Regions from separate parts of the Streptomyces sp. MB09-01 genome, predicted to be linked through region 1. Evidence: riboswitches for the same ligand, from Rfam matches in the RefSeq annotation. Region 1 holds a riboswitch; the other holds the start of a gene.

Evidence for each region. A riboswitch is a leader RNA that binds a small molecule or an ion and turns the genes downstream of it on or off. The one in region 1 is predicted to bind ZMP and ZTP.
Region 2: another riboswitch for ZMP and ZTP. It lies ahead of glyA (serine hydroxymethyltransferase); the one in region 1 lies ahead of PV721_RS25835 (bifunctional 5,10-methylenetetrahydrofolate dehydrogenase/5,10-methenyltetrahydrofolate cyclohydrolase).

What each region holds. Positions count from the first base shown of each region.
Region 1 is NZ_JARAYQ010000136.1:13,087-22,370, forward strand. It holds gene PV721_RS25830 (MAB_1171c family putative transporter) at 1-889, shown strand, start outside; gene PV721_RS25835 (bifunctional 5,10-methylenetetrahydrofolate dehydrogenase/5,10-methenyltetrahydrofolate cyclohydrolase) at 987-1,832, opposite strand; ZMP/ZTP riboswitch at 1,917-2,044, opposite strand; gene PV721_RS25840 (methyltransferase domain-containing protein) at 2,102-2,863, shown strand; gene PV721_RS25845 (RNA polymerase sigma factor) at 3,078-4,667, shown strand; gene PV721_RS25850 (DUF2201 family putative metallopeptidase) at 4,703-6,526, opposite strand; gene PV721_RS25855 (ATP-binding protein) at 6,591-7,652, opposite strand; gene PV721_RS25860 (SRPBCC family protein) at 7,753-8,202, opposite strand; partial or broken gene PV721_RS25865 (amino acid permease) at 8,245-9,284, opposite strand, start outside.
Region 2 is NZ_JARAYQ010000082.1:10,007-19,290, forward strand. It holds gene PV721_RS18965 (2'-5' RNA ligase family protein) at 1-498, opposite strand, end outside; gene trpS (tryptophan--tRNA ligase) at 596-1,609, opposite strand; gene glyA (serine hydroxymethyltransferase) at 1,883-3,151, opposite strand; ZMP/ZTP riboswitch at 3,186-3,276, opposite strand; gene rocD (ornithine--oxo-acid transaminase) at 3,411-4,616, shown strand; gene PV721_RS18985 (glutathionylspermidine synthase family protein) at 4,635-5,837, opposite strand; gene PV721_RS18990 (hypothetical protein) at 5,847-6,149, opposite strand; gene PV721_RS18995 (hypothetical protein) at 6,266-7,096, shown strand; gene PV721_RS19000 (PLP-dependent aminotransferase family protein) at 7,264-8,658, opposite strand; gene PV721_RS19005 (carboxymuconolactone decarboxylase family protein) at 8,706-9,230, shown strand.

The DNA.
Region 1 (9,284 bases):
CGTCGTCCTCTTCGCGATGGGCGAGGCGCCGGTGGAGCGGCTGCGGGACCTGGACACGTACTACGCCGACACCCCGTGGATCCGGGAGATGATCGTCTGCTACCTGCTGGCGCACACCGTGGGCAGCTCGGCACTGACCGTGCTGACCGGGCGGTGGCTGCGCCGCACCCACCCCTCCCTGCGGCCGCTGCGTACCGGGCTGGCCCTGATCATGACCGGGGGGCTGCTGGACCTCGGCTACCTCGTCGCCAAGTGGACCGCGCTGGGCGCCCGCTGGAGCGGCCGCGACTGGGACGGCCTGTCCACGGACGCGGCGCCGCCGCTGGCCGCGGGGGCGGCCCTGATGGTGGCGACCGGCTTCATCGTGCCGCTGGTCGGCGGGTCGGCGACCTGGCGGGACTTCAGCGAGTACCGGGGGCTGCACCCGCTGTGGAAGGCCCTGCGGGGGTACGCCGCGTCCAGTGTGCGGACGGTTCCGCTCACCTGGTGGTCACCGGTCGGGATCCGGCTGATCCACCGCGAGTCCGTCATCGACGACGGGATCCTGGCCCTCGCCCGCTGGTTCGACCCGGCCGTGCGCCGGGCGGCGTACGAGGCCGCGCGCGGGCAGGGCATCAGCGAGGCCCGGGCCGAGGCCGTCGCCGACGCCGCCATGCTCGCCGCCGCATGCGGGCGCAGGACCGCGGCCACCGGTGCCGCTGCCCCTGCCCCTGCCGCCGAAGCGGATGCCGCCGCCACCGGAACGGATCCCGGCCTCGACACCGGCTCGGTACCGCTCCGGGACTCCGAGCCGCCCCGCCTGTCCGGCCAGCCCCTGACCGCCCTGGCCCGCGAGTTCCGCGCCTCCCCCATCGTCGCCGCCGCCCGGGCCGCCGCCGTACGGGCCTAGGGGCGAGGCCTGGGGGCCGCCAAGGGCCCCTCAGCCGGGAAACAGAACGCCCCGGACCCGAGGGCCCGGGGCGTCCGTCGTACGCGCGGGGCGCGGCTCAGAGCTCCGCGAGGTCCAGCCCGGCCTGCGCGGCGGCCGCCTGGACGGTCTGCTCCAGCAGGACGGCGATGGTCATCGGGCCGACACCGCCCGGGACCGGGGTGATCAGCGAGGCGCGCGCGGCGGCGGACTCGAAGTGGACGTCGCCGACGTTGCCCTCGTTGTATCCGGCGTCCAGGACCACCGCGCCCGGCTTGATGTCCTCGCCCCGGATGAACTCGGCCTTGCCGACGGCGGCGACCAGCACGTCCGCCTGGCGCACGATCGAGGGGAGGTCCCGGGTACGGGAGTGGCAGTAGGTGACGGTGGCGTTCTGCTCCAGCAGCAGCATGCCTGCCGGCTTGCCCAGGATGGCGCTGCGGCCGACGACGACGGCGTGCTTGCCGGTCAGGTCCACGTCGTAGGCGGCGAGCAGGCGCATGATGCCGCCGGGGGTGCAGGAGACGAAGCCCGGCAGCCCGAAGCCCATCGCGGCGAAGGAGTGCATGGTGACGCCGTCGACGTCCTTGCCCGGGGCGATGGCCTCGAAGGCGGCGCGCTCGTCGATGTGGTGCGGGACGGGGTGCTGCAGCAGGATGCCGCTGATCTCGGGGTCCTCGGAGAGCGCGGTGAGGGTGGCCACCAGTTCCTCGGTGGTGGTCCCGGCGGGCAGCTCGACGTGGCGCGAGGTGATCCCGGCCTTGGCGCAGCGGTTCTGCTTCATGCGCACGTAGGTGACGGACGCGGGGTCCTCGCCGACCAGCACGGTCGCGAGGCAGGGCGCGGTGCCGGTGCGCTCGGTGATCTTCGCCGCGTATGCGGCGGTCTGCTCCGAGATGCGGCGGGCGAGGGCGGTGCCGTCCATCAGCCGGGCGGTGTCGGTGGCGGCCCGGGCAGGCTGGGCAGTCTGGGCGGTCGTCACGGGGTCTCCTGAACGTCGCTGCGGATCGCGGTTCGCCCAGGCGCGCGGCAGTCGACGTACCGGAAGGTTCCGAAATCCGCAGGTCCGGAGGTCCGCAGGTACGCCGGGCCGCTCCCCGGTGGTGATCCACCCGAACGCCAGTCACGGCCCGCCGCCCACTGTAGTCGACATATCCGGTGGATGACCGGCGCCCGACCTGGGACGATCGATACATGACGCGCACTTTCGACCATCTTGTCGCCGAGGCCGAGTCCGTCTCCGTGGACGGCTGGGACTTCTCGTGGCTCGACGGCCGGGCCACCGAGCAGCGCCCCTCCTGGGGGTACCAGCGGCTGCTGGCCGAGCGCCTGTCCCGGGTCCGGTCGGCACTGGACGTCCAGACCGGCGGCGGCGAGGTCCTCGCCGGGTCCGGGCCCCTGCCCCCGCTGATGGCCGCCACCGAGTCCTGGCCGCCCGACATCGAGAAGGCGACCCGGCTGCTGCACCCGCTGGGCGCGGTGGTGGTCGCCGACTCCGACGAGCCGCCGCTGCCCTTCGGCGACGAGGCCTTCGAGCTGGTGACCAGCCGGCACCCGGTGACCATCTGGTGGGAGGAGATCGCGCGGGTGCTGACCCCGGGCGGCACCTACCTCTCGCAGCAGGTCGGCCCGGCGAGCGTCTTCGAGCTCGTCGAGTACTTCCTCGGCCCCCAGCCGGAGGAGGTCCGGCGCGGCCGGCACCCCGACGACGCGATCGCCGCGGCCGCCGGGGCCGGCCTGGAAGTCGTCGATCTGCGCTCCGAACGTCTGCGCACGGAGTTCCACGACGTCGGAGCCGTGATCTACTTTCTGAGGAAGGTGATCTGGATGGTGCCCGGCTTCACGGTCGGGCAGTACCGGGACCGGCTGCGCGAGCTGCACGAACAGATCGAACGCGAAGGTCCGTTCGTCGCGCACACCGCCCGCTTCCTCATCGAGGCCCGCAAAAAGGGCTGAAAGGAGGGTGGACGGAATCAGGCCGGACAGGGTTGCGCGGCCACAGCGTGGCGCAGGTCACTCAATTCAGCGCGTAACGAATCGACTCGGGCATGCGATGAACCGACAGGTGTCCTCGCGCGGCCCGGAATACAGACCCCCCTCGGGTCTGTTTCCCGAGTTCGCGCGATGATGTCCCGCCCACCCCTTATCTGTTCGCAACGAGAGGCTCCTTGTGTCGCTCAGCCCGTCCCGTACGTTCCCTCCGGAGATCGCCGAATCCGAGGCCCTGGTAGCGCTCGTCGAGCGCGGCCGCGAGCAGGGTCACATCAACGGTGACGACGTGCGCCAGGCCTTCGAGGCCGGCCGCATCCCGGTGGACCAGTGGAAGCGGGTCCTGCGCAGCCTGAACCAGGTCCTGGACGAGGAGGGTGTCGCCCTCCACGTCAGCGCGGCCCCTGCCACCAAGGCTGCCGCCAAGAAGCCCCGCAAGGCTGCCGCCGCCCCGGCCCGCACCGTGGCCAAGAAGGCCGCCGCCGCGCCGCGCCCCATCGGCGCGCGCAAGACCTCGGCCGCCAGCACCGCCACGGCCACTGCCTCGGCGATATCCGCATCGTCGGCCGCCGCCGCCCCGGACGAGGCGTCGGCCGAGGCCGCCGCCGAGCCGAAGAAGCGCACGGTCAAGAAGACCGCCGCCAAGAAGACCGCCGTGAAGAAGACCGCCGCGGCGAAGAAGACCAGCGCCAAGGACGCCGACGAGGGCGAGACCCCCGTGGTGGAGGGCGAGGACTGGGCGGCCGAGGACCTGGCCGACGAGGCCGAGGAAGAGACCCCCAAGGCCGGCGGCACCCAGGGCTTCGTCCTGTCCGACGACGACGAGGACGACGCTCCGGCGCAGACGGTCATGGTGGCCGGCGCCACCGCCGACCCCGTCAAGGACTACCTCAAGCTGATCGGCAAGGTGCCGCTCCTCAACGCCGAGCAGGAGGTGGAGCTCGCCAAGCGCATCGAGGCGGGTCTCTTCTCCGAGTACAAGCTCGAAGAGGAGGAGGACCACAAGCCCGCGTTCAAGCGCGAGCTGGAGATCCTCGTCGAGGACGGCCGCCGCGCGAAGAACCACCTGCTGGAGGCCAACCTCCGTCTCGTGGTCTCCCTCGCGAAGCGCTACACGGGCCGCGGCATGCTCTTCCTGGACCTGATCCAGGAGGGCAACGTCGGTCTGATCCGCGCCGTGGAAAAGTTCGACTACACCAAGGGCTTCAAGTTCTCCACGTACGCCACCTGGTGGATCCGGCAGGCGATCACGCGTGCCATGGCCGACCAGTCGCGCACCATCCGCATCCCCGTGCACATGGTCGAGATCATCAACAAGCTCGCCCGCGTGCAGCGCCAGATGCTCCAGGACCTGGGCCGCGAGCCCACCCCGGAGGAGCTGGGCAAGGAACTCGACATGACCCCCGAGAAGGTCATCGAGGTCCAGAAGTACGGCCGCGAGCCGATCTCCCTCCACACCCCCCTGGGTGAAGAGGGCGACAGCGAGTTCGGTGACCTCATCGAGGACTCCGAGGCGGTCGTGCCCGCGGACGCGGTCTCCTTCACCTTCCTCCAGGAGCAGCTCCAGTCGATCCTGGGCACGCTCTCGGAGCGCGAGGCGGGCGTGGTCTCCATGCGGTACGGCCTCAACGACGGCCAGCCGAAGACCCTGGACGAGATCGGCCGCGTGTACGGGGTCACCCGTGAGCGCATCCGCCAGATCGAGTCCAAGACCATGTCGAAGCTGCGCCACCCGTCGCGTTCGCAGGTCCTGCGCGACTACCTCGACTAAAAACGGGGTCCGCACCGAGAACGGGGTCCGCGCCCTCAGGTCAGCCGGAAGACGGGCCCCCGGGGCGTGAACGGCAGGGAGGCGCCCTGCGGAACCAGATAGGCGTGTTCGCGCCGGATCCGCAGGGTGTCGCACCACCCGTCCGTGATCACCAGGACCGGGGCCCCGGGCGGGAAGTCCTCCGCCCGCTGCAGCAGGTCGATGCCCGGCTGCAGCACGGTCCCGCCGCGCCCCCGCACCCGTACCCGGCCCGCGATCTCGGCGGGCGGCAGATAGCCCGCGTCGTACGGCGCCGCGTCGCAGAAGACGACGCGTGCCGCCGGTACGTCGCGGGCTTCCGCGTACGAGGCGATGGCGCCCAGTGCCTTGCCGAGCAGGGCGGTGTCCATCGACCCCGAGGTGTCGAGCACCACCCCGAAGGTGCAGCGGGCGATCTCCTCCGGCGGGAAGTGCCGGCCCGCGCGGGGGATGTCCGGGGTGGAGGCCTGGCGGCGCGCCGGGCGCGCGTAGGACCGTACGGCCTCCGGACGCGGCACGTACTCGTCGAACCAGCGGGCGAGCCGGGCGTCCCAGGGGACGGGCGGGTGGGCGAGCGCCCGGATCTCCTCGGCGAGGCCCGCGGGCAGCAGCCCGCGCTCCCCGTATCCGTGCAGGTCGAAGCCCTGGACCAGGCCGCGCCGGTAGAACTCGTCCAGGTCCGTGTACGGGCCGCTGCCCGGGTGGGCCAGCGGCTCGCCCAGGATGTCCCCGAGGCCCTTGCCGCGCAGGGTGGCGAGGCGGCGCATCCGGCGCAGGTCGGTGGTGATCCGGTCGTAGACCTCCTCGACGGACAGGTCCCGCAGCGCGGGGTCGTGGAGCAGCCCCTCGGGCATCGTGCCGACGCCCATCTCCACGAGCCAGCCGTTGACCACGTAGTCGGCGGCGACGTTGTGCAGGTACGGGTCGCGGGCGCCGCAGCGCTCGCCGTGGCGCAGGGCGGCGTGCAGCATCTCGTGGGCCAGGACGAACCGCCACTCCTCGTCCTCGAAGGTGCGCAGCGGGTTGATGTAGATCTCCCCGGCGGTGGCGCTGACCGCGGCGATGGAGATGTTCCGGTCGCGGGCCAGTTCGGCGTCCGCGACGACGGTCAGTCCGGCGGCCAGCCCGCCGAGCAGCGGGTACGAGGAGACGAACCAGTTCAGCGCCTGGTCCCACGGGCGTACGCGGACCCGCTCTCCCGTGATCCGGTCGCGGCGGCCGCCGGCGACGTCCATGGCGGCGGAGACGCTGCGGGTCAGGGCGTGCGCGAAGGCGGTCTCCCAGTCGGGGACCGCCGTGTTCGGCCCTGCGTTCCAGGGCTCCAGGACCTGGTCGGGGTGGTCCCCGGCGGTGCCGCAGTGCTCGTAGGCGGCCGGGATGCCGTCGCGGCGCCAGCGGGCGGCCAGCAGGTCTTCGTCACCGCCGGGGTACTCGGCGGGCAGGTGGTCCGGGGCCCGGCCGACGGGGAAGGTCAGCAGGAAGCGGTTGACGACGGCGCAGCGGGCGGCGACGTCGAAGCGGTCGGGCTGGGGGCGGTGCCGGTCGTCGGCGGCGGGCACGTGGCCGAAGCCCAGGTGGAGCAGGGCGTGGGCGATCGTCCAGGCCCATTGCGCGGGTTCGGCGCGCCGGGTGGGGTGGACGTGGATCCTGCCGTTGGAGGTCACGACGGCCAGTCCCCCGGCCGGGTTGTCCGCGCACGTGGCCTGGCGGCAGATCTTGGCGTCGACCGCGCCGAGGGCCGGGTTCCGCTTGACCAGGGTCAGGCCCTCGGCGAAGGCCCGGGTGGCGGGGTCGGCCGTGGCCTCCTTGCCGTTCTTGCCCCGCGGAGTGGTCCGGCTCACGCGCCGGCCCCCTCTCGGCGGGCCGGGGCGGCGGTCCGGTCGCCCGCGTCCGGGCGGGGCCGGCTCACCGGCGGGCCTCGACCAGCCGGGGCATGTCCCGGGCGGCCTCGACCAGGAACCAGGCGGGCAGCACGGGCAGGCCGTCGGCGTCGTCGGCGATGACGGTCTGGGCCACCTCGACGGAGATCTCGGCGAGCTGGACGAGCAGCGACTTGAAGCGGTACGCGGACTGCCGCACGGCGGGCGAGACGTGTTCCTTCTGCGCCGGGAGTTCCTTGAGCAGCCGGCCGCGGAAGGACTCGGCGAGGTAGTAGAGGAGATCGCGGTCGGCGGGGCGGGTGGGCCAGGAGGCGTCGCCCTTCATGATCGCCTCGATGCCGAAGGTGTGCCGGACGATCTTGGCGTAGCCGCAGAAGGAGACGGCGTGGGCGGGGGTGAGGGTGCCGTGCGCGATCACCTTCAGGGTCTGCTCGTCCAGCTCCGGCCCGAAGGAGTGCAGGGCGTCGGAGAGCATGTGCCAGGAGCGCGGGGTGGAGAAGGGCTCTTCGGTCTTGGGCGGCTGCGACCAGAGGTGGTCGGGGCGGTCGGTGAGGTGGTCGGTGATCCAGGGGTGGATGCCGTTCTCCCCCGCCCAGACGAGCCAGTCGGCGGCCGAGGCCTGCAGGTGGACGTGCGTCAGCCGGTTCACGAGCGCGGAGGCGATGGGCCGGGCGAGCGCGTTGTCCGTGGCCCGGTTGCCGGCGCCGATGACGATGGAGCCGGCGGGCAGCTCGTAGGAGCCGATCCGGCGGTCGAGGATCAGCGAGTAGAAGGCCTTCTGGACGTCGGGGCTCGCGGCGTTGAGCTCGTCGAGGAAGAGGCAGTACGGCTCGTCGCGGGCGATGGACTCGGGCGGGCAGAAGACGGAGCGGCCGTCACGGATCTGCGGTACGCCGATCAGGTCCTCGGGGGCGAGCTGGGTGCCGAGCAGGCTGACGCACTCCAGGCCCAGCGAATCGGCGAACTTCCGTACGAGCGAGGACTTGCCGATGCCCGGTGCCCCCCACAGGAACACCGGCCGGACGGTGGCGAGGCCGAGGAGCAGTTCGGGGATCTGGGCGGGAGTGACGGTGACGGCAGCCTGCACGGGTGTGGATGTCCTCGGAGTCCGGGTGAGTGGTGCGCCCAGTGTGGGCACACCGCGCTCTCCCGGGCACCCGGTTTTCGGGCCCGGCGCTCCCGTGGCGTCAGTACGCCGAGTGCTCCAGGAGGTGTTTCAGCTTCTCCTCTCCGCGGGGCATCTCCTTGCGGACCATGGGCTTGACCACGAGGGGGACGAGGGCCCTGCCCATGCCGTGTCCCTCGAAGTCGACGGAGAGGGTGACGCGCGAGCGGGTCCCGCCGTCGAGGGGTTCGATCCTGCCCCGTACGTCGGGCCGGACCGGTCCGTCGACGCCGTGGAGGTGCCAGCTCCGCGGCGGGTCCATGGCCGTGTACTCCATCCTCGTGGGGATCCTCCGCCTGCCGATCTGCCGGGTGACGAGGACCTGGGAACCGACGTGGACGGGGAGGTCCCCCATGGGAACGGCGGACACGGCGCTGTGCTGCCACTCCGGCAGGTGCGTGGGGTCCGTGATGTAGGAGTAGACGTCCTCGGGCGTGCGGTCGATGTCGATGCTCTTGCTGATCGCGGACATGGCGACCCCTTGGAGCCCCCCTGACTTGCCCCTCCCTCCAAATTACTCCGCGGGCGAATCGGCGGCCCGCTGCCTGCGGGCGGCCATCACGGCGTACACGAGGACGCCGGCGAAGAGGAAGAGCACGCCCTGGTAGACGGCCGCGTAGCCGGAGCCGGCGACCAGCCACATCGAGAAGGCGAAGGCCAGGCAGGCGAGGACGGCGTCGCGGACCAGCCGGCCGGGCCGGACCCGATCGGAGCGGCCCGAGGCCAGGAAGTAGATCTGCGCGGCGGTGGAGAGCAGGTACGGGACGGTCGCGGTGAAGGTGGTGACGAGGACCAGGACCTCGAAGACCCGCTGCGAGCCGGCCGTGTAGTTGTAGACGGTCAGCGCCGAGGCGAGGGCGACCGTGACGAGGACGCCCGCCACGGGCACGCCGCGCTTCTTCGTCTCGAAGACCTTCGGGAAGAGTCCGTCCTTCGCGGCGGCGTACGGGGTCTGCGCGCTGAGCAGGGTCCAGCCGTTGAGCGCGCCCGCCATCGAGACCACGGCGGCGCAGGCGACGACCGTGCCGCCCCACGTGCCGCCGAACATGGCGTTGACGGCGTCGCTGAAGGGGGCCTCGGAGGAGACCAGCTTCTCGTGCGCGACCAGGCCGAAGACGGCGAGGGTGCCGAGCAGGTAGACGGTGGCGGCGCCGACAGTGCCGAGGATCGTGGCCCGGCCGACGTTGCGGGCCGGGTCGCGGACCTCGCCCGCGCTGACGGCGGCGGACTCGACGCCCAGGTAGCTGAAGAGCAGGATCGCGGCGGAGGCGGAGACGGCGCCGACCGCGCTCTGGCCGGTGGCCTGGAAGGGGCCGAGGTTGGCGGGATCGAAGAAGAACAGCCCGCCCACGGCGACGAGCAGCAGCGGGGCGAACTTCAGCACGGTGGAAACCAGTTGGACGGCGCCGACGTACCGGGTGCCGGCCAGGTTGGCGAGCGCCGGGAGCCACTGCACGCAGAGGGCCGCCAGGCACATGGACCACTTGTGCGCGCCGACGGCGGGGAAGAGCACGTTGAGGTATCCGACGGCCGCCACCGCGAGTGCGGCGTTGG
Region 2 (9,284 bases), on a different contig from region 1:
CTTGCGCCAGACCCCGTCCGAGCCCTGCTCGTAGAGCGCGAAGCCCTCGCAGAGCCACTCGGCGGCGTACTCGGAGAGGGCCGAGAAGGCCAGGTCCATCGCCTCCTCGGAGATCCCGTGGGCGACGGTGACGTGGGGGTGGTACGGGAAGGCCAGCTCGCGGCTGAGCGGCCCGTGCGGGTCGCGGACCTCGCCCTGGAGGCGGGTGCAGCCCGCGGCGCCCTCGACGACCTGGACGTAGACGACCGGCGAGAGGGGGCGGAAGGTTCCCGTCCCGCCCAGCCGCATCCGGAAGGCGCGGGAGGCTGCCGCGACCCCGGCGAGGTGGGCCCGGATCGCCGGGAGCCGGTCCGCCTCCACCTCGGTCGGCGGCACGAGGGTGACGTGCGTGGGGATGCCGTGCGCGGCAGCGTCCCCGAAGCCGGCGCGCCGCTGCTGGAGCTGGCTGCCGTACGGCTCCGGGACCGCGATCGAAACGCCGAGCGTTACGGTCCCCACGTATCTCTCCTCCGCTTGTCGCTGTGGACTGCTGCCGCCCCAGTGTGGCGGCAGCACCCCCGTTCTTGCCAGGGCCCTCTGTCCGTAGTTGCGTTCGTCAGTGCTTGGCGGGCACCAGACCCAGGCGGTCGTACGCCTGCGCGAGGGTCTCGGCGGCGACCGCACGGGCCTTCTCCGCGCCCTTGGCCAGGATCGAGTCCAGCGTCTCCGGGTCGTCCAGGTACTCCTGGGTGCGCTGCTTGAACGGTGTGACGAAATCGACCATCACACCGGCCAGGTCGGTCTTCAGCGCGCCGTAGCCCTTGCCCTCGTACTTCGTCTCCAGCTCGGCGATCGTCTCGCCCGTGAGGGTGGAGTAGATCGTGAGCAGGTTGCTGAGGCCGGGCTTCTTCTCGGTGTCGAAGCGGATCTCGGCCTCGGTGTCGGTGACCGCGCTCTTGATCTTCTTCTCGGTGACCTTGGGCTCGTCGAGGAGGTTGATCAGGCCCTTGGGGGACGACGCGGACTTCGACATCTTGATCGCCGGGTCCTGGAGGTCGTAGATCTTCGCGACCTCCTTGACGATGTGCGCGGCGGGCAGGGTGAAGGTCTTGCCGTAGCGCTGGTTGAAACGCTCGGCGAGGTCGCGGGTCAGCTCGATGTGCTGGCGCTGGTCCTCGCCGACCGGGACGGCGTTCGCCTGGTAGAGCAGGATGTCGGCGACCTGGAGGATCGGGTACGTGAACAGGCCGACGCTGGCGCTGTTGACGCCGCCCTTCGCGGACTTGTCCTTGAACTGGGTCATCCGGCTGGCCTCGCCGAAACCGGTGATGCAGTTCATGACCCAGCCGAGCTGGGCGTGCTCGGGCACGTGGCTCTGGATGAAGAGCGTGCAGCGCTCGGGGTCCAGGCCGGCGGCGAGCAGCTGCGCGGCGGAGAGACGGGTGTTCGCGCGGAGGTCCTTCGGATCCTGCGGCATGGTGATCGCGTGCAGGTCGACCACCATGTAGAACGCGTCGTGCGTCTCCTGCAGGGCGACGTACTGGCGAATGGCTCCGAGGTAGTTCCCGAGGTGGAACGAACCGGAGGTGGGCTGGATGCCGGAGAGCGCGCGAGGACGATCAGAAGCCATGGCTTCATTCTCTCAGGTGCGGGGGCGGGCTCGGGCCCGCCGCTGGCCGGATCCTTCCGGGTCGCGCGGACCCGGTCCGTGCGGTGCCGGGGTACCCGGCGGTAGCGGTGCGTCCGGATCCAGCCCCGGCCGAGCGACCGCTTTCCGCAGGTGGGCCGCTGCGCGGGGCCCCGCCCACGCGCCGCCCGCACCCGCGCCTCGATCACGACGTTCCAGCCGCGCCGGCGTTCGAGGCCTGCCGCCGGGGCGGGGCCCCGGCGGCGGGTCCGCGGGTCAGGCCAGGGGGAGGCCCGGGGCCGGGAAGGCGGCCATGAGGTCCGCGACCTCCGTGCGGACCGCGGCCAGGGCCGGCTCGTCACCCTTGGCCGCGGCGTCGACGGCGCGCGAGATCCAGTCCGCGACCTGCGGCATGTGGGCGACGCCCAGACCGCGGGACGTCAGCGACGGCGTACCGATCCGCACTCCCGAGGGATCGAACGGCTTGCGCGGGTCGAAGGGAACCGTGTTGTAGTTCACCACGATCCCCGCCCGGTCCAGGGCCTTGGCCGCGACCTTGCCCGGCACGTCCTTGCCCGTCAGGTCGATGAGGATCAGGTGGTTGTCCGTACCGCCCGACACGAGGTCGAAGCCCCGCTCCAGCAGCGCCGCCGCCAGCGCCTTCGCGTTGGCGACGACCGCGTGCGCGTAGGCGGTGAAGGACGGCTGGGCCGCCTCGTGCAGGGCCACCGCGATGCCGGCCGTCGTCTGGTTGTGCGGGCCGCCCTGGAGGCCCGGGAAGACCGCCTTGTCGATGGCCTTCGCGTGCTCCTCGCGGCACATCAGCATCGCGCCCCGCGGACCGCGCAGGGTCTTGTGGGTCGTGGTGGAGATGACGTCCACGTGGCCCGCCGGGGACGGGTGTGCGCCGCCCGCGATCAGGCCCGCGATGTGGGCCACGTCCGCGACCAGGACCGAGCCCGCCTCCTCGGCGATCGACGCGAAGGCGGCGAAGTCGATCGTGCGCGGCAGGGCGGTGCCGCCGCAGAAGATCAGCTTGGGTCGTTCGGCGAGGGCCAGGTCGCGCACGGCGTCGTAGTCGATGAGCCCGGTGTCGGCCTGGACGCCGTACTGCACGCCCCGGAACCACGAGCCCGTCGCCGAGACGCCCCAGCCGTGCGTCAGGTGCCCGCCCATCGGCAGGGCCATGCCCATCACGGTGTCGCCGGGCTTCGCGAAGGCCAGGTACACGGCCAGGTTGGCCGGCGAGCCGGAGTACGGCTGGACGTTCGCGTGGTCCACGCCGAACAGGCCCTTCGCCCGCTCGATCGCCAGGGCCTCGACGCGGTCGACGTTCTGCTGGCCCTCGTAGTAGCGGCGGCCGGGGTAGCCCTCGCTGTACTTGTTCTGCAGCACGGTGCCGGAGGCCTCGAGGACGGCCGCGGACACGTAGTTCTCACTGGGGATCAGGCGCAGGGTCTGCGACTGGAGCACTTCTTCCGCCGCGACGAACGACGCCAGTTCGGGATCGGTCGCGGAAAGGGCGGGATGGCGGCTCGCGGACATGGCGGGCTCCTCCGGGGTCGATGTGATCGGTACCCCGCGAGGCCCAGGCGAGCGGCCCTGAATGCGGTCGAACGCGCACGACTCCCCCGGAGTTCGTTCTCCGTGCGCCAGTCGCCGTGCGTACCGCCCACCTTAGCGGGCGCGCCGCGCGGAAGGTTTCTGCATCCGGGATCGGAGCGACGATAAGAAGGCGACGATAAGAAGGGTGACGCCACCCTCGTCACCGCTGCACCGGGCAAGACGGACGATCGGAGACCCCGTGTCGACAACTGCTGATGCCATCCGCTCCGCCGACGCGCACAGCGCGCACACCTACCATCCGCTGCCCGTCGTCGTCGCGTCCGCGGAAGGTGCGTGGATGACCGACGTGGAGGGCCGCAGATATCTCGACATGCTCGCCGGGTACTCCGCCCTCAACTTCGGGCACGGCAACCGGCGTCTGATCGACGCCGCCCGGGCCCAGCTGGAGCGGGTCACGCTCACCTCGCGCGCCTTCCACCACGACCGGTTCGCCGACTTCTGCACCGAGCTCGCCGATCTGTGCGGCAAGGAGATGGTGCTGCCGATGAACACGGGCGCGGAGGCCGTGGAGACGGCGGTGAAGACCGCCCGCAAGTGGGGCTACGAGGTCAAGGGCGTTCCGGACGGGCACGCCAAGATCGTGGTCGCCGCCGACAACTTCCACGGCCGGACCACGACCGTCGTCTCCTTCTCGACGGACCACGACGCCCGCGACCACTTCGGTCCGTACACGCCGGGCTTCGAGATCGTCCCGTACGGGGACCTCACCGCGCTGTCCCACGCCGTCACCGAGAACACCGTGGCCGTCCTGCTGGAGCCGATCCAGGGCGAGGCGGGGGTGCTGGTGCCGCCCGCCGGGTACCTGAGCGGCGTGCGGGAGCTGACCCGCCAGCGGAACGTGCTCTTCATGGCGGACGAGATCCAGTCGGGACTGGGCCGGACCGGGAAGACCTTCGCCTGCGAGCACGAGGGGGTCGTCCCCGACGTCTACATCCTCGGCAAGGCGCTCGGCGGCGGCGTGGTGCCGGTGTCGGCCGTCGTCGCCGACCGGGACGTGCTCGGGGTGTTCCGGCCCGGCCAGCACGGGTCCACCTTCGGCGGGAACCCCCTCGCGTGCGCCGTCGCCCTGGAGGTCGTCGCGATGCTCCGCAGCGGCGAGTACCAGCAGCGCGCCACCGAGCTGGGCGACCACCTGCACCACGAGCTGGGCCTGCTGGTCGGCGCGGGCGCCGTGACCGCCGTACGGGGCCGGGGGCTGTGGGCGGGCGTGGACATCGCCCCCGGCCACGGGACGGGCCGGGAGGTGTCCGAGAGGCTGATGGACCGGCGGGTGCTGGTGAAGGACACCCACGGATCGACGATCCGGCTCGCCCCGCCGCTGGTGATCAGCAAGGAGGACCTGGACTGGGGGCTGGACCAGCTCCGGGCGGTGCTGGCCTCCTGAGGCAGGGGCCGCCGGACCCTAGAGGATCACGTGGGGCAGAAAGCGGGCGTACTCGTCCGTGACCGGCCCCGCCGATTCGCGGATGCCGAGCCCCGCCGCCTCGTCCTCTACGACCCACGCGCCGAGCACGACCCGGTTGCCGTCGAAGTCGGGCAGCGGGGCCAGGCCCTGGAAGCAGTACCGCTCGCCCTCCTCCGCTACGAACGGCTCGCCGCCCTCGCCCGGTTCGTGCAGGGTTACCCCCGCGCCCTCGCGGCCGAGGAGCGGCTTGGCCACGTAACCGGCGGACCCGGCCCCGGCCAGTTCGCGCGGTCCGTCGAGGTAGGCGGGCAGCAGGTTCGGGTGCTCCGGGAACAGCTCCCACAGGATCGCCAGCAGCGCCTTGTTGGAGAGCAGCATCTTCCACAGGGGCTCGATCCAGCAGGTGGTGCCGGTGCCGCCGCCGTGGTCGTACGTGCCGAGGACCTGCGGGCCGAACTCGTCCGTGGCCAGCCACTCCCACGGGTAGAGCTTGAAGCAGCTGCGGATGAAGCGGAGCTTCTCGTCCACGAACCGGCCGGACAGGCTGTCCCAGCCGATCTGCTCGACGGAGAGGGCGTGGGTGTCGAGGCCGGCCTGCTCGGCGGTCTCCTGGAGGTAGGCGACCGTCATCAGGTCCTCGCCGAGCTCGTCGGTCTCGGAGTGCGCGAAGTGCAGCGGGCCGGGCGGCAGCAGCTCGGCCTGGCGGCGCCAGGCGTCGACGAGGCGCTCGTGGAGGGAGTTCCACTGGTCGGCGCCGGGGAACCGCTCCTCCATCCAGAACCACTGCGGACTGGCCGCCTCCACGAGGGAGGTGGGCGTGTCGGCGTTGTACTCCAGCATCTTGGCCGGGCTGCCGGTGCCGTCGTAGCGCAGGTCGAAACGGCCGTAGAGGGAGGGCTGTTCGGCGCGGCGGCGCCAGGACTCGGCGATCAGCGCGGCGAGCGCGGGGTCGGTGATGCCGAGGTCGGCGAAGCGGTCGTGCTCGACGATGTGCGCGGCCGCGGCCAGGCACATGGCGTGCAGCTCCTCGACGACGTTCTCCAGGGCCTCCACCTCGGGTAGGGAGAACGAGTAGTACGCGCTCTCGTCCCAGTAGGGGCGCAGGGAGTCGTCGGGGTAGCGGGTGAGGGGATAGATGAGCCCCTGCTCCTCGACGGTCTTCTGCCAGCCGGGGCGGGGCTCGATGGTGTGCCGCTGCATGGGTTTTCCTCAGCCGCCGCTGGAGCCGGAGCTGCTGTGGCCGCCGATGCCGCCGCGGGTGACGGCGGACTTGTCGAAGCTGCCGCCGGAGACCTTGCCGCTGCTGACGTAGCCGCCGTAGTAGTACGCCCCGCGGCCGCCGCTCTTGCACTCCTTGTTGTTCAGGTGCTCCAGCGTGGAGCGGGACGCGCAGCGCTTGTCGGGCTCGTCGCTGCTGCCGCAGGCCACGAGGGTGGCCGCGAGCAGGCCCATGCCGCCGAGGGCGACCGCGCCGGAGCGCATACGGCGCTGGTTGGTGCTGCTGCTGTCCATGTCTGCTGTTCCCCCTGGGGCCTGGCGTGCTGCCGACAGAGTAGAGCGGTGGCCCCGGCCGATGGAATCCGGCCGCCGTGAGATCCGTGACCTAGAGTCAGTTCGTGCTCATTGGGATGATTTGCGCCCTCGGTGCGGCGGTCTGCTTCGGCACGGCGTCCGTTCTCCAGGCGGTCGCGGCGCGGGCGGCGGAGCCGGGATCGGGGTCCGGGGTGGACACGGCGCTGTTCCTGCGCGCCGTACGGCAGTGGCGGTACCTGCTGGGCCTCGGCCTCGACGCGGTGGGCTTCGTCCTCCAGATCATCGCGCTGCGCCATGTCCCGATCTACGCGGTGGGGGCCGCGCTGGCCGCCAGTCTGGCGGTGACGGCGGTGGTCGCGGCGCGGCTGCTGCGCGTGCGGCTGTCCCGGACGGAATGGGGCGCGGTGTGGGTGGTGTGCGCGGGGCTGCTGATGCTCGGGCTCGCCGCCGGAGAGGAGGGCTCGGGGACCGGGTCGCTCGCGCTGAAGCTGGGGCTGCTGGCCGTGGCGGGGCTGGTGCTGGTGGTCGGCGCGGTGGCGGGGCGGCTCCCGGACCGGCCCCGGGCGCTGGTCCTGGGCCTGGCCGCGGGGACGGGCTTCGGAGTGGTCGAGGTCTCGGTGCGGCTCATCGACTCCCCCTGGGACCTGCGCAACCCCGCGCTGTACGCACTCCTGCTGGGCGGCGGGGCGGCCTTCCTGCTGCTCACCTCGGCGCTGGCGCGCGGCTCGGTGACGGCGGCGACGGCGGGGCTGGTGCTCGGCGAGACGGTCGGCCCGGCGGTGGTGGGCGTGGTCTGGCTCGGCGACCGCACCCGCGAGGGCCTGACCTGGCTCGCCGTGACCGGCTTCGTCGTCGCGGTGGCCGGCTCCCTGGCGCTCGCCCGCTTCGGCGAACCCGCCCGGCCGGAGCCGTCCCCGGCCGGGTGACCGGGGCGGTGGTGCAGGCCCGTCTGCAGCCCGCGCCCCGTCGTGTCGGGGCTCCGCCCCGAACCCCGCGCCTCGACGCCGGCGGGCTGGATTGCCGCAGAGCGGCACTTTCAGCCTCGCCGGCGACGAGGCCCGGGTGTCCGGGCAGAGCTCGGCAGCGCGGCCTGTTACGGGAGGGCGGCGACGAGGGCGGCCAGGGTGGGGGACCAGGCGCTGTCCGGCGGGGTCCCGTAGCCGACGACCAGCGCGTCCCGCGGCGCGAGCCCGGCCTCCGGGTGCCGGAACGCGGACAGGCCGTGCAGGGCCAGGTCCTGCCAGGCGGCCGACTGCAGGACCGACCGCTCCGTCCCCGCCGGGAGGTCCAGCACCGCGTGCAGCCCGGCCGCGATCCCCGACACGCCCACCCGGCCCGCCACCGCCGCCACCAGTTCGTCCCGGCGCCGCCGGTACCGCAGCCGCATGCCGCGCACGTGGCGGTCGTACGCCCCCGAGGTGATGAACTCCGCCAGCGTGAGCTGCTCCAGCGTGCTGGAGGCCCAGTCCGTGGGGCCCTTGGCCGCCAGGACCTCGTCCAGCAGCCCCGGCGGGACCACCATCCAGCCCATCCGGAGCCCCGGCGCCAGTGACTTGCTGGCCGTGCCGAGGTAGACCACCCGGTCCGGGTCCAGCCCCTGGAGGGCGCCGACCGGCTGGCGGTCGTAGCGGAACTCCCCGTCGTAGTCGTCCTCCAGGATCAGCCCGCCCGTGGTCCGGGCCCAGTCGACCGCCGCCGCCCGGCGGGCCGGGGTCAGGGCCGCGCCCGTCGGGAACTGGTGCGCGGGGGTCAGCAGCACCGCGCCCGCCGCGGCGGTCAGCTCCCCGGTGCGGGCCCCGTCCCCGTCCACTCCCAGCGGCCGCGTCCGCAGCCCCGCCCGCACCAGCAGGTTCCGGTGGAAGTCCAGGCCGTACCCCTCCACCGCCACCTCCCGCACCCGCCGCGCCCGCAGCACCCCCGCCAGCAGGGTCAGCCCGTGCAGGAAGCCCGCGCACAGCACGATGCGCTCCGGGTCCGCGTACACCCCGCGGGCCCGTGCCAGGTAGCCGGCCAGCGCCTGCCGCAGCTCGACGCGGCCGCGCCCGTCCAGCCCGTACCCGAAGGCCTCGTTCGGCGCGTCGGTCAGCGCCCGCCGGGCCGCCGAGAGCCAGGCCGCGCGCGGGAAGGCGCCCAGGTCCGGGAAGCCGGGCACCAGGCTGTACGAGGGCCCCTTGCGCGCGGGGCGCCGTACGGGCGCGACCGCCGCGGCCCGGCGCGGACGGGCCCGTTCCGCGACCTGGGTGCCGGACCCCTGGCGGGCGGTCAGCCACCCCTCGGCGACCAGTTCGGCGTACGCCTCCGCGACCGTGTTGCGGGCGATGCCCATGTCGGCGGCGAGGGTGCGTGAGGACGGGAGCCGGGTCCCGGCCGCCAGCCGCCCGCTGCGTGCGGCCTCGCGCAGCGCCTCGGTGAGACCGGCCCGCAGACCGCGCCCGGCGGAGAGGTCCAGATGCAGGTCGGCGCCGAAAGTGGCCCTTGATTCCGTCATGGATATGGACCATATCCCTGGGCCGCCTGCCTCCTAGGGTGGATCACATGACGCACAGCACGCAGAACCGGCAGACCCCCTCCCCCACGCACGAGCACGCGCCCGAGCACACCCCGCGCATGCAGATGGCCAAGCTCGCACCCGAGGTCTACAAGGCCGTCCTGGCCCTGGAGATCGCCTCCCGCAAGGGCCTGGACCCGGCCCTGGTCGAGCTCGTCAAGATCCGCGCCTCACAGGTCAACCACTGCGCCTTCTGCCTCGACATGCACACCAAGGACGCGCTCGCGCACGGTGAGAGCGTCGACCGGATCGTGCAGCTGGCCGCCTGGGAGGAGTCGCGGCACTTCTACAGCGAGAAGGAGCTCGCGGCGATCGAGTTCACCGAGGCCGTCACGGTCCTGACGGACGGTTTCGTGCCGGACGAGGTGTACGAGAAGGCCGCGGAGCACTTCGAGGAGCGCGAGCTGGCCCAGCTGATCGCCGTCATCGCGACGATCAACGTCTGGAACCGCATCGGCGTCACCACCCGCATGGTGCCGGGCCACTACAAGCCGGGCATGTACCAGTCCTGACCGAGCGTGCGCCGGGCAGCCGGCGCGGCCGCCCGACGGGGGTCAGCCGCATGC